DNA from 2 places in the Desulfovibrio simplex genome. Region 1 is predicted to be linked to the other one. Evidence: predicted binding sites of a transcription regulator. Region 1 holds the regulator's gene; the other holds the start of a gene.
The links. The regulator sigma-54, encoded in region 1, starts transcription at its own class of promoters, with help from an activator protein. The targets are predictions, from matches to a motif close to CTGGCACGGNNNNTGCTT.

Region 1 (5,277 bases):
ATAGGCAGGTTTGCACCCGTCACCACCTCAACCTTGTGGGTGGCCAGCAGCGCGAGGGCGAGGTTTGTGGGCGTACCGCCAAACATGTCGGTAAGAATAATGACCCCCGCACCCTTGTCGAGCCGCTGTGCGGCATCGGTAAGGCGGCGTACCGTTTCAGAAACTTCATGGGCAACGTCCACACTGATGGAGCTACAGTCGCTTTGCGGGCCGAGAATGAATTCGGCTGTGCGCAGCATGGCCGAACCATAGTCGGCATGCGAGACAACAATAATCCCTACCTGTGTCTTCTTGCTTTCTTCCGTCATGGCATTCCTCTCGGCTCAGAGCCTGCCAGCTTTTCTAGCCAAGTTCAAGATGTCGGTGTTCCAGGGTCGTGGGGTAGTCTGCCTGTTTCAGGGCTTGCGTGATTTCTTCGGCCATGGCAACGGAGCGGTGGCGACCACCGGTGCAGCCAACGGCGATGGTGACTCGGTAGCGGCCTTCAGTTTCCATAAGCGGCAGCATGAACAGCAAAAGGTCCATAAGTTTTGCTCGAAATTCGCGCGCATTGGGCTGGTCAAAAACATATTGCGCCACGGCCTTGTCCTTGCCGCTCAGGGGGCGCAGCTCTTCAACAAAGTATGGATTGGTAAGAAAGCGCAGGTCAAACACGAAATCGGCCTCGCGCGGGACGCCATATTTGAAGCCAAAGGAAATGACGTTGACCTTGATGGCCCGAAGCTTGCTTTTGCTGTCGCTCCAGCGCTTCTGAATGGCCCGGCGCAGATCATGAATGGAGAAGTGGGAGGTGTCGACAACAAGGTCGGCCATTTCCCGTAAAGGGCGCAGGCTGTTGCGCTCGGAAAGCAGGGCTGTTTCAAGCCCCATGCCCTCGCGCTCAAGGGGGTGGGGGCGGCGCGTGGTGGCGTAGCGGCGCAGCAGCTCCTGCACGTTGCACTCCAAAAACAGGAGCATGGGGCGAATGTTCTGGGCGGTGAGATCAGACAGCGCTTCATTGATCTCATCCAGAAAGTTGCTCTGGCGCAGGTCCATGCCAAGGGCGATTCCCTTGAAATGGCTCATGGAAGGGCGGGACATCATGCTTACCATTTCGGGGGCCAGGCTTGCTGGCAACCCGTCCACCACAAAGTGCCCCATATCTTCAAAAACTTTCAGGGCCGTACTTTTACCCGCACCGGAAAGGCCGGTGACAATGCACACGGCCACCGGCAGTTGGGCTGCGGTGTTCGCAGCCAATGTTTTCTGTGGCTGCTTTGTGGTGGCAGTCATTATTCCCCCTGCTATGCTTCCCGGCCGCCTGGCATCAGACGGCCGGGAACAGGCGTAATTATAAGACGGGGTCAATCAGCGCGTAGCTGCTCGTGCGGGTGCGGTACACCACGTTGATGCGGCCATTTTCGGCGTTGAAAAACACCAGGAACTCACTGCCGATGGAGTCAAGCTGCATAAGCGCCTCATCAAGGTGCAGCGGCTTGGTGGCAAGGCGGTCAGTGCCTTCAACCGGTTGCGCCACTTCAGCCTCTGCGTCAAGGTTATAGGTAAAGACGTCAACATCGGCAGAGCGAGCCTTACGGCGTTGCGTCTTGACCCGCGAAACCTGGCGTTTGATCTGTGCCTCGACCTTGTCTGTCACAAGGTCGATGGCGGCATACATATCTGAAGTCTGTTCCGTTGCGTTTATATGCAAACCTTCGCCAACAACCGTCACTTCGCAGCGATGACGAAACTTGTCCACAGTAAGCACAACGCTTACCTCAAGACCGGAAGACTTGCCAAAAAAACGCCCCAGCTTTTCCATGCGGCGTCGGGCATACTTTTTAAGATGGTCGGAGGCTTCAAAGTTTTTGAAGGCAAAAGAGATGTTCATATAATCCTCCTTATGATGTCAGTTCCCGGCATGGAGAACTGTGGAACCCGTCTTTTGAACGACGGTGGAAATTTGATGAACCATCTTGTTTTAAAAATTTTTTGCCTCAGGCGGGCAGCGGCGCTTGTGCCGCGCCAAGGCCAAGGTCAGAAATGTTCCTTGCGTCTTGAAGACGACGGAATATCAAGGGCAGTGCGGTACTTGGCCACAGTGCGACGTGCGATGTTGACCTTAAGGTGCTCTTTCAGCATTTCGCCAATGCGTTCATCGCTCAGGGGAGACCTGGTGTCTTCGTCAGCAATGAACTTCTTGATGAGGGCTTTAACGCTCTCAGAGCCGACCTGGCTGCCGTCATCAAGCTCCAGACCGCTGTTGAAGAAAAATTTCAGTTCAAAAATGCCGTGCGGCGTCGCCACGTACTTGTTTGTTGTTATGCGGCTTACCGTGGATTCATGCATGCTGATGTCATCAGCGATATCCTTGAGAATAAGCGGTGCCAGACGCGTCACGCCATCCTCGAAAAAGGGCTGCTGGTGCCGGACGATGCTTTCCATCACTTTGTACAGGGTGCGCTGGCGCTGATAGAGGCTCTTGATGAGCCAGCTGGCCGAGCGCATTTTTTCTGTACAGTATTCTTTTTCCTTATCTGAGGATCCCTTCATGTCCATCTGGCTCAGATTGGAAAGCTGCAACTGCGGCAAGCCATCCTCGTTGAGCAGAATGACGAACTCATCGCCCATTTTGTACACAAAAACATCAGGGCTCACATAGGTTGGTTCGCCACCGCCAAAACTGGCTCCAGGCAGGGGATCAAGGCTCTGGATGATGTCCAGATATTCTTTCAGTTCCTCCATATCCAGCTTGAATTTGCGCAGCAGGGGCTTGTAGCGCTTGGCTTCAAGGTCCTCCAGGTGCGAGCGCACGAGTTCAAGCAGTATGGGGTCGCGGTCATACTTCAGGCTTTTTATCTGTACGAGCAGGCATTCACGGGCATCACGGGCGGCCACGCCCACAGGATCAAACAGTTGCACCTTTTCAAGCACCGTCTGAACTTCAGCCGTATCAGACTCCGTCATCTGTGCGATTTCTTCCAGGCTGGCGTGCAGATACCCGGCAGAAGAAAGGTTGCCGATGATGACTTCGCCTATGTCTTTTTGTGTCTCTGTGAGGGAGGAAAGACGCAACTGCCACAGCAGGTGGCCTTCGAGGGTGGGCTTGGCCGAGTAGCGCGCTTCAAGGGGCGAAATATCTTCAGCAACCTCAAACTCGCGTGGCTGCACAAGGCGGGGAGTGCTTGCGAACTCTCCCAGGTAATCTTCCCAGTCGGCATCCTTGGCCAGGTCTTGATCGTACACCTCTTCGGCGGCTTTTTCCCGCCTGTCATCGCCTGAATCTGGCGAAGTGTCATCGCCCTGGGATTCTTCAAGAAAAGGATTGTCCAGCATTTCCTGCTGCACAGTCTCGAGAAGCTCCATGCGTGAGAGCTGGAGCAGCTTGATGGCCTGCTGTAATTGCGGGGTCATCACGAGCTGCTGAGTCAGTTTTAATTGCTGTCGAAGTTCCAGTGCCATGAGCCTGTTCCGTCTTGAAAGGTCAGCAGAAAATATTTTATTTACAAGTAGTGTGCCATAGTGGCAAAAATTATGCAATAGCCAGAGGTTGCGCGACCAAAAAACAAACCAATCCGTGAGCTGGCCCAAGCTTTGCATCATTGTTTTCAAGGTGTTGGCTTCAAGAACCGCAGCTGGTCCTGAAACGGAAAAAGGGAGGTCGCCCTCCCTTCTTCCTGTCATCAAATTATGATGCGATCATGCAAGCCTTACACCTTGGCGTGCTTTTTGGCTGCCGTGATAAATTCACGGAACAGCGGATGCGCGGCCATGGGCCTGGATTTGAATTCGGGGTGGAACTGACAGCCCAAAAACCAGGGGTGGTCGGGCAGTTCCACTATCTCCACAAGGTTTCCGTCCGGTGAAGTGCCGCTGAAAACCATGCCTTTTTCCGCCAGAGCATCCCTGAATTCGTTATTGAATTCATAGCGGTGGCGGTGGCGCTCTTCAACCAGCTCTTTCTTGTACGCCTCAAACGCGCGAGAATTGGGCAGAACCTTGCACGGGTAGGATCCAAGGCGCATGGTGCCGCCCTTGTCGCTGCCAGCGTCGCGTTTTTCAACGTTCTTGGTGCGGAAATCGTACCATTCGGTCATGAGGTAAATGACCTTGTGCTTGGAGCGGTGGTCGAATTCTTCGGAGTTTGCGTCGGCCATTTCCGCCACATGACGGGCAAATTCGATGACAGCGCATTGCATGCCCAGGCAGATGCCAAAGAAGGGCACTTTTTTTTCACGCGCATACCGGATGGCCACGATCTTGCCTTCAACGCCACGGTATCCAAAGCCGCCGGGAACCAGAATGCCGTCGCAGCCTTTCAACTGTTCCGCCACATTGCTGTCGTCAATGTTTTCGGAATTAACGTAGCGCAGATTCACCTGAACGCGGTTGGCCACGCCGCCGTGGATCAGAGCTTCATGCAGGCTTTTATACGCCTCTTTCAGGTCCACGTACTTGCCCACAATGGCAATGGTAACCGTGCCCTTGGGATCGGCGCAGTCGCTGACGAGCTTTTCCCAGGCTTCAAGATGGGCATTGCGCGCTGGCAGGCGCAGCATGATCGCCACTTTCTGGTCAAAGCCTTCTTCATAAAACTTCAGCGGCACTTCATAAATATTGTTCACATCCACCGAGGAGAACACGGCGTCCTGATCGACATTACAGAAGAGGGCGATCTTGCGGCGCAGTTCTTCGGGGATGCTCTGCTCACAGCGGCAAAGGATGATGTCGGGCTGAATGCCGATGGAAAGAAGTTCTTTGACGCTGTGCTGGGTGGGCTTGGTCTTGTGCTCGCCAGCGGTGCGCAGATAGGGCACAAGGGTAAGATGAATGTTGAGGCAGTTGTCACGGCCAAGATCAGAGCGCAGCTGGCGTATGGCTTCAAGGAAGGGCAGCCCTTCAATGTCGCCGACGGTGCCGCCGATTTCAATGATGGCCACATCCGGGGCATTATCCCCTTCAGCCAGAGACAATACCACGCCTTTGATCTCGTCGGTGATGTGGGGAATAACCTGTACCGTGGCGCCCAGATAGTCGCCGTGACGCTCTTTGGCGATGACCTGATTGTAGATGGCCCCTGAAGTGGTGTTGTTTTTCCGCGACATGGGCACATTGAGATAGCGTTCGTAATGCCCCAGGTCCAGGTCGGTTTCAGCACCGTCGTCGGTGACGAAAACCTCGCCGTGCTGGAAGGGGTTCATGGTGCCAGGGTCAACGTTAATATAGGGATCCAGCTTCTGTATGGTTACCGTAAGGCCTCGGGTTTGCAGCAGCGCGCCCAGAGAGGCCGCAGCAAGG
Region 2 (5,277 bases), 470 kb from region 1:
CGCACCCGCTCAAGCTCTTCGCTCTTGCGCGGCATAAAGGTCCAGATGCCATCGGTCTTTACATACGTGCCATCAATGAGGACTGCAACCGTCAAACGGCGCAATTCACCCACATTTGAAACAATCTGCTGTTCTTCCTTGTTGATTTCATAGTTGGTGGTACGCGATTCACGTGTGCCACTCTGGTCTGAAACCGACCCGGTGATGCCGTCACCACGAAAATTTACATCCGGCGCGCCCGCTTCAAGATTGGCGCGGCCCTGCTGGCTTTCTTCCTGACGGTATTCGCTGCGAACCGCTGTTTTTTCAGGATCAAAAAGTTCGCGGCGTATGGTTTTCTGGCTGAAATCCATATCGGCATTGACCTTGGCGATGACACGGCCAGAGCCGAAAAGGGGCTGCAGCATTTCTTCAATGCGCCGTTCAAGGTTGCGCTGCACGGTCTGGCGGTATTCCATCTGGGTGGTGGTGATGCCCGCAAGGCTGTCTTCTTCCGGCTGGTAAAGGACCTTGCCGCTGGTGTCGGTGATGGAAACATGGGCTCTGTCCAGACCTTCAACGGACATGAGCATCATATTGAGAATGGCGTTGATTTCTTTCTGGTCGATCTTGATGTTGGCCCGGGTAAGCTTGAGAACCACCGAGGCCGAAGGAGACTGGCGTTCTTCGACAAAAAGGCTGCGGCGCGGGATGACCAGGTGCACGCGGGCGCTTTCAACACTGGGGAACTGGCTGATGGTGCGGGCCAGCTCACCCTGGAGCGCACGTGAGTAGTTGATCTTCTGCACAAAGTCGGTCTGGCCGACCTTGACCTTGTCAAAAATCTCAAACCCTATGCCCTGCCCCACCAGGCCGCCTTCGCCAGCGATCTTGATACGCTGGTCGTAAACCACTTCCTGCGGCACCATGATGGTGGCGCCGTTGTCGGTGATGCGGTAGGCCACCTTGTCGCCCTGCAGGGCCTTGATGACCACGCTGGCGTCTTCCGGGCCAAGGTTGGAATAAAGAACCCGGTATTCGGGGCGGCTCAGCCAGATGGACAGACCAATGACCGCAGCCAGCAGCCCGACAGCCCCGCCAACGGAAGCAATGCGTTGCAGTGGGCTCATCTTGGCCCATATCGCCGTAAGGGAGTTGACGAATTGTTGAATGAATGCAGGCATGTTCCGCTCCTGTGCGCTTGAGCGCTGGTTTTCCGACGCCAGGGCCGGGCTTCACTAGCCATAGCAAGAGCTATGCCACCATATAGCATACGGTTTTGACAGGATGCCAACAGGCAGCATGACCTGCCGCAAGGCGCTCAAATTTGTGACGCAAAAAAAACCTTTCCCCAGCGGCAGGGCCATATGAGGAAAGGTCGTTCAGGAGCGCGAGTTGTGCAGGTGAGAGAATTTTGCAGGCCAGAGAGTTGTGCAGGCCAGATATGAACTGTCAGGCAGTCAGGCCGTAAAAGGTAATCCCTGCGGCAGACATTATCTAGGGAAGCACTGATTAAAGAGCCTCCTGGAAACGCGCAGTTATTTCGTTTGGCAAGGCGCGATCTTTTTTTGAAGCAGGAGTGGACTCTTCCGTCCTCGACTGTTTCAAAAAAAGTGAAGCAACACAGCCAAACGGAATAAATCAGCGTTTCCCTAGAACTGCATCTTTGAAATTTCTTTATACGCTTCCAGAACCTTGCCGCGCACAGCGGTGGTCAGCTTCATGGCAAGACTCGATTTCTGCATGGTGATCATGAGTTCCTGTACATTTTGCGTGCGCCCGGAAGCGAAGTCATCGATGGCATTATCCTTCACGCTCTGCAGCTGATTGACCTTGTTGAGCGAGTCTTTGAGCGTTCCCGTAAAGCCGTTTTCGGGCATCACCGGCGTTGAGGCCTTGCCGGGGAACTGCATCTTGTCTATCTGGGCGCCGAAGTTTTCGCCGGTATCCACCTGGCTGCGGGCAAGGCTCTGATCCAGAGTGCGGGAAAAAAGCGTTTGACCGCTGACCGCCGACCCTTGCTGCAAGCTGCCTGAAACCTTGCTGAAATGTTGTACGGCTTCGCTATAGGCGCGCATACCCGTTGCCTGAATGCTCATGATGTTCTCCTGACGCTACTCGCTGGTTCCATATGTCTTTGCAGACGAATGCACTGTGCTATTTGCCGATCTCAAGAGCTTTGACGTACATGCCCTTGACGGCGTCCACGGTGGTGACGTTGGCTTCAAAATTGCGCTGGGCCGTCATGAGGTTTGCCATTTCCTCCACCACGTTGATGTCGGGATACATCACGTAGCCCTCGGCGTTGGCATCGGGGTTGCCCGGCTCATACACGCGCTTGAAGGGGCGGTTGTCCATTGTCACGGCCATGACGCGCACCCCCTTGACCGAGCGGTCGAGGGCCGACTGCATGTGCACGGAAAAAGGATCGTCCACATCGGCCGTCTGCTGCACGACGGAACGCCTGCGGTAAGGACCGCCCAAGGGCGTGCGCGTGGTCTTGGCATTGGCCAGGTTCATTGAAATTGTATTGATGCGCGTACGGTCGGCCGCGAGGCCCGATGCGCTTATGTCAAATGCTGTCATGAAATCCATGACGTCCTCCTGATGCTCAAAAATCCCTCAAGGCCGTCCGGCCTGCCCCGCATTTCCTGCACGACGAGCCGGGGAAGCGCTGCCCTTTGACCGGGCGGCGCTTCTTACGCCTGTTTGCCGTCCTGTATGACGGTATGTATGCCTTCAAACGTTTTTGTCAGAATTTGGGCCAGCGCCGTAAACTGCAACTGGTTCTTAGAGTGCTTGGCCATTTCCTTATCAAGGTTCACGCGGTCTTCACCGTGAATAAGTCTGGGCTTGAACGCCTCCGACCACTCGGGCCTGAAGGACGCAGGATCAAAGGTCGAGGGAATGTGCTCCTCGCTGGTGCGGCTCATCTGCCCTTCCATATTCTGCCCGAGGGCGGTCTGAAGCTCTTTTTCAAAGCTCAATTCACGCGGCTTGTAGTTGGGGGTGTCAATGTTGGCCAGGTTGCCGGCAATGACATTCTGCCTTTGAAGCTGCATATTCATGACCGTGCCGACCAGGCCGACCTGACTGCTGAACAAACTTTTCATGATGCCTCCCGCAGTCCTTATGGATTGCTGACAAGGGGCAAGCAAAACCTGTTCCATTTTTATTTACACAAATAAAAACATATTGTTATGTGAAAATACACACAACAAAAAAACCTCTGGCCCGGACCTCGTCAACAAAATGGCGATGTCCGGGCCAGAGGTTTTCAGTCACCGGTGTACCCGGGACAGACAGGTTTGGGACAAATGAATATGGGTCAATGCATTGGATCCAATGGGCCTGGGTCCAACGAAACCAATAACCTTGAAACAAAAAACTTGAGGCAAGTCCGATCAGGGCCGTGAAACCATCGCGCCGGATAGATATTGCGCCGTACGCGGCCTGTAAGCCCAGCACAGACAGCGCTCGGAAAGCGCGCCGGCTATTGCCGCGCCGGACTCCTCTTTTTATTACGGTCAGTCGACAAGCAGGCGTGCCTTTTCCATAAAAGCCCCTGCTTCACTGGCATGACAGAAAAAGGCATGGCTGCGGACACCGCCTACAGACGCATCTGGCCGTCAGTGACGCCCAAGGCCCGCAAATGCAGATAGACCTCGGCGCAGGCTGCGGCATCCGACCCGGCGTTGTGGTGGTCAAGGGGTATGCCGAAGTGCTCGCAGACATGGTTGAGCTTTTTGGAGGGCAGGGGCAGGCTGCGCCGTGCGCCCTTGAGCGTACATAAAAAATGGTGTCTGGGGACCTCGGCCCCGGCCTCGCGGCAGCAGGCCTGCAACACGCGCCTGTCAAAAGAGGCGTTGTGCGCCAGCAAGGCGTCGGCCCCGTCCATGAATGTTTCCATTTGAGGCCAGACTTCGGCGAAGGTGGGCGCGTCTTTGAGCATGGACCAGGTGAGCCCGTGGATTTCCGTAAACATGACCCGTGAAGACGGCGGGCGTATCAGGCTGTAAAGCCGGTCCACAACGTGCCCATCCTCTATACGGGCAAGGCCCACAGCACAGGCGCTGTGGGCCGCGTACCCGGAGGTTTCAAAATCTATGGCCACGCAGGGCGCGGCATGTACAGCGAGCATATTATTCCACGTTTTTTTCGGCGTTGCGAGCGGCTTCGGCCAGACGGGCCATGATGTAGTCACGCATGTGGGCGTCGTCGTCTTCAAGGTTGAAGCAGCGGGCGTCCTCGTCCATCAGTCCATCGGGCACAAAGTCGCCCTTGTCTTCAGCGTCCGTGACCATGTTGTTGTAAAAGCAGACAGACAGCCAGCGGTTATTCGGTTCATCGTCCACCACGTCAAGCAGCACAAAGAGTTCGCGCTTACTCTGGGCGGCATGCCGGGCGCGCAATGAGTAGCTCACGCCGGGTCTGGCCTTGAAGGTAAAACTCATGCCGCTGTGCGCGGCCAGAAAATCCATATAGGCTGTAAAAGCCGCCTTGGCATTCTGGGGGTCGATTTTCCAGCCATCAAGAAATTCCCGCAACTCCTGCGAACCCGTGACGTTCATATCTGCTCCCGTTGTTTTATCTGCCCCACTGCCAGGGCGGGGTGCCTATTTTCAGGCCCCATACACCCCTTTTCTCCACTACGGCCTGATGTTCCTGTATCATCCAGCGGCGGCAAAAGATAGCCCTGCAATTTTGTCTGTCAATCCAGGCCAGCCCTTCCATCACCAGTTGGTAGTTGACGGATGCGCCCCCGACCTGGATGAGTGCGCTTATGGTGCCCGACTCACTCTCGCCCACGGGCTCCACCGTCACCCGTGTGCCACGCGGCATGATCTCGGCAAGGCGTTGGCGGGCTTCCGGCCCGAAGGGCTGATTCAGGGTCGGGGCCTCAATGCCATAAAACCGCAGCACCACCTCGACATCATCGCTCTTGCCAGCCTTGCTGACGGAAATGGTATTGCCATCCTCCACACGAACAACCCTGGCGTCCCAGGCAAGGGCCGGAAGGCTCCCCCAGGCAAGGCACATGGTCAGGCAAAGACAAATGATCCGGATCAGCATACACCCCCCGGTGCGCGTCTTGAGTACTTTCACGTTGCAATGCCCAGGCATCTGCATGGGCGGTAACCGCGCCAAAGCCGCAAACGCAGCCTGATCGTTTCGGCATTTTACCTTTGAAAAAGGTCACATGCTCCACTGCTGCACGAGAGTGCGGCGCGCCGCAGCGTGGCGTGGATTCGGACGAAAGTAGCATTTTTCGAAGGTAAAATTGCTCCACCCTTGAGG

Region 2: the regulator sigma-54 is predicted to act here: its motif matches at 3,132-3,149, upstream of flgB (flagellar basal body rod protein FlgB).

What each region holds. Positions count from the first base shown of each region.
Region 1 covers NZ_AP042377.1:1,322,372-1,327,648, reverse strand. The annotation lists gene ACZ5DH_RS05505 (PTS sugar transporter subunit IIA) at 1-308, opposite strand, end outside; gene rapZ (RNase adapter RapZ) at 343-1,272, opposite strand; gene hpf (ribosome hibernation-promoting factor, HPF/YfiA family) at 1,331-1,870, opposite strand; gene rpoN (RNA polymerase factor sigma-54) at 2,017-3,441, opposite strand; gene ACZ5DH_RS05485 (CTP synthase) at 3,690-5,277, opposite strand, start outside.
Region 2 covers NZ_AP042377.1:1,793,991-1,799,267, forward strand. The annotation lists gene fliF (flagellar basal-body MS-ring/collar protein FliF) at 1-1,163, opposite strand, end outside; gene fliE (flagellar hook-basal body complex protein FliE) at 1,632-2,078, opposite strand; gene flgC (flagellar basal body rod protein FlgC) at 2,137-2,574, opposite strand; gene flgB (flagellar basal body rod protein FlgB) at 2,679-3,092, opposite strand; gene ACZ5DH_RS07305 (3'-5' exonuclease) at 3,590-4,120, opposite strand; gene ACZ5DH_RS07310 (hypothetical protein) at 4,122-4,550, opposite strand; gene ACZ5DH_RS07315 (thermonuclease family protein) at 4,567-5,052, opposite strand.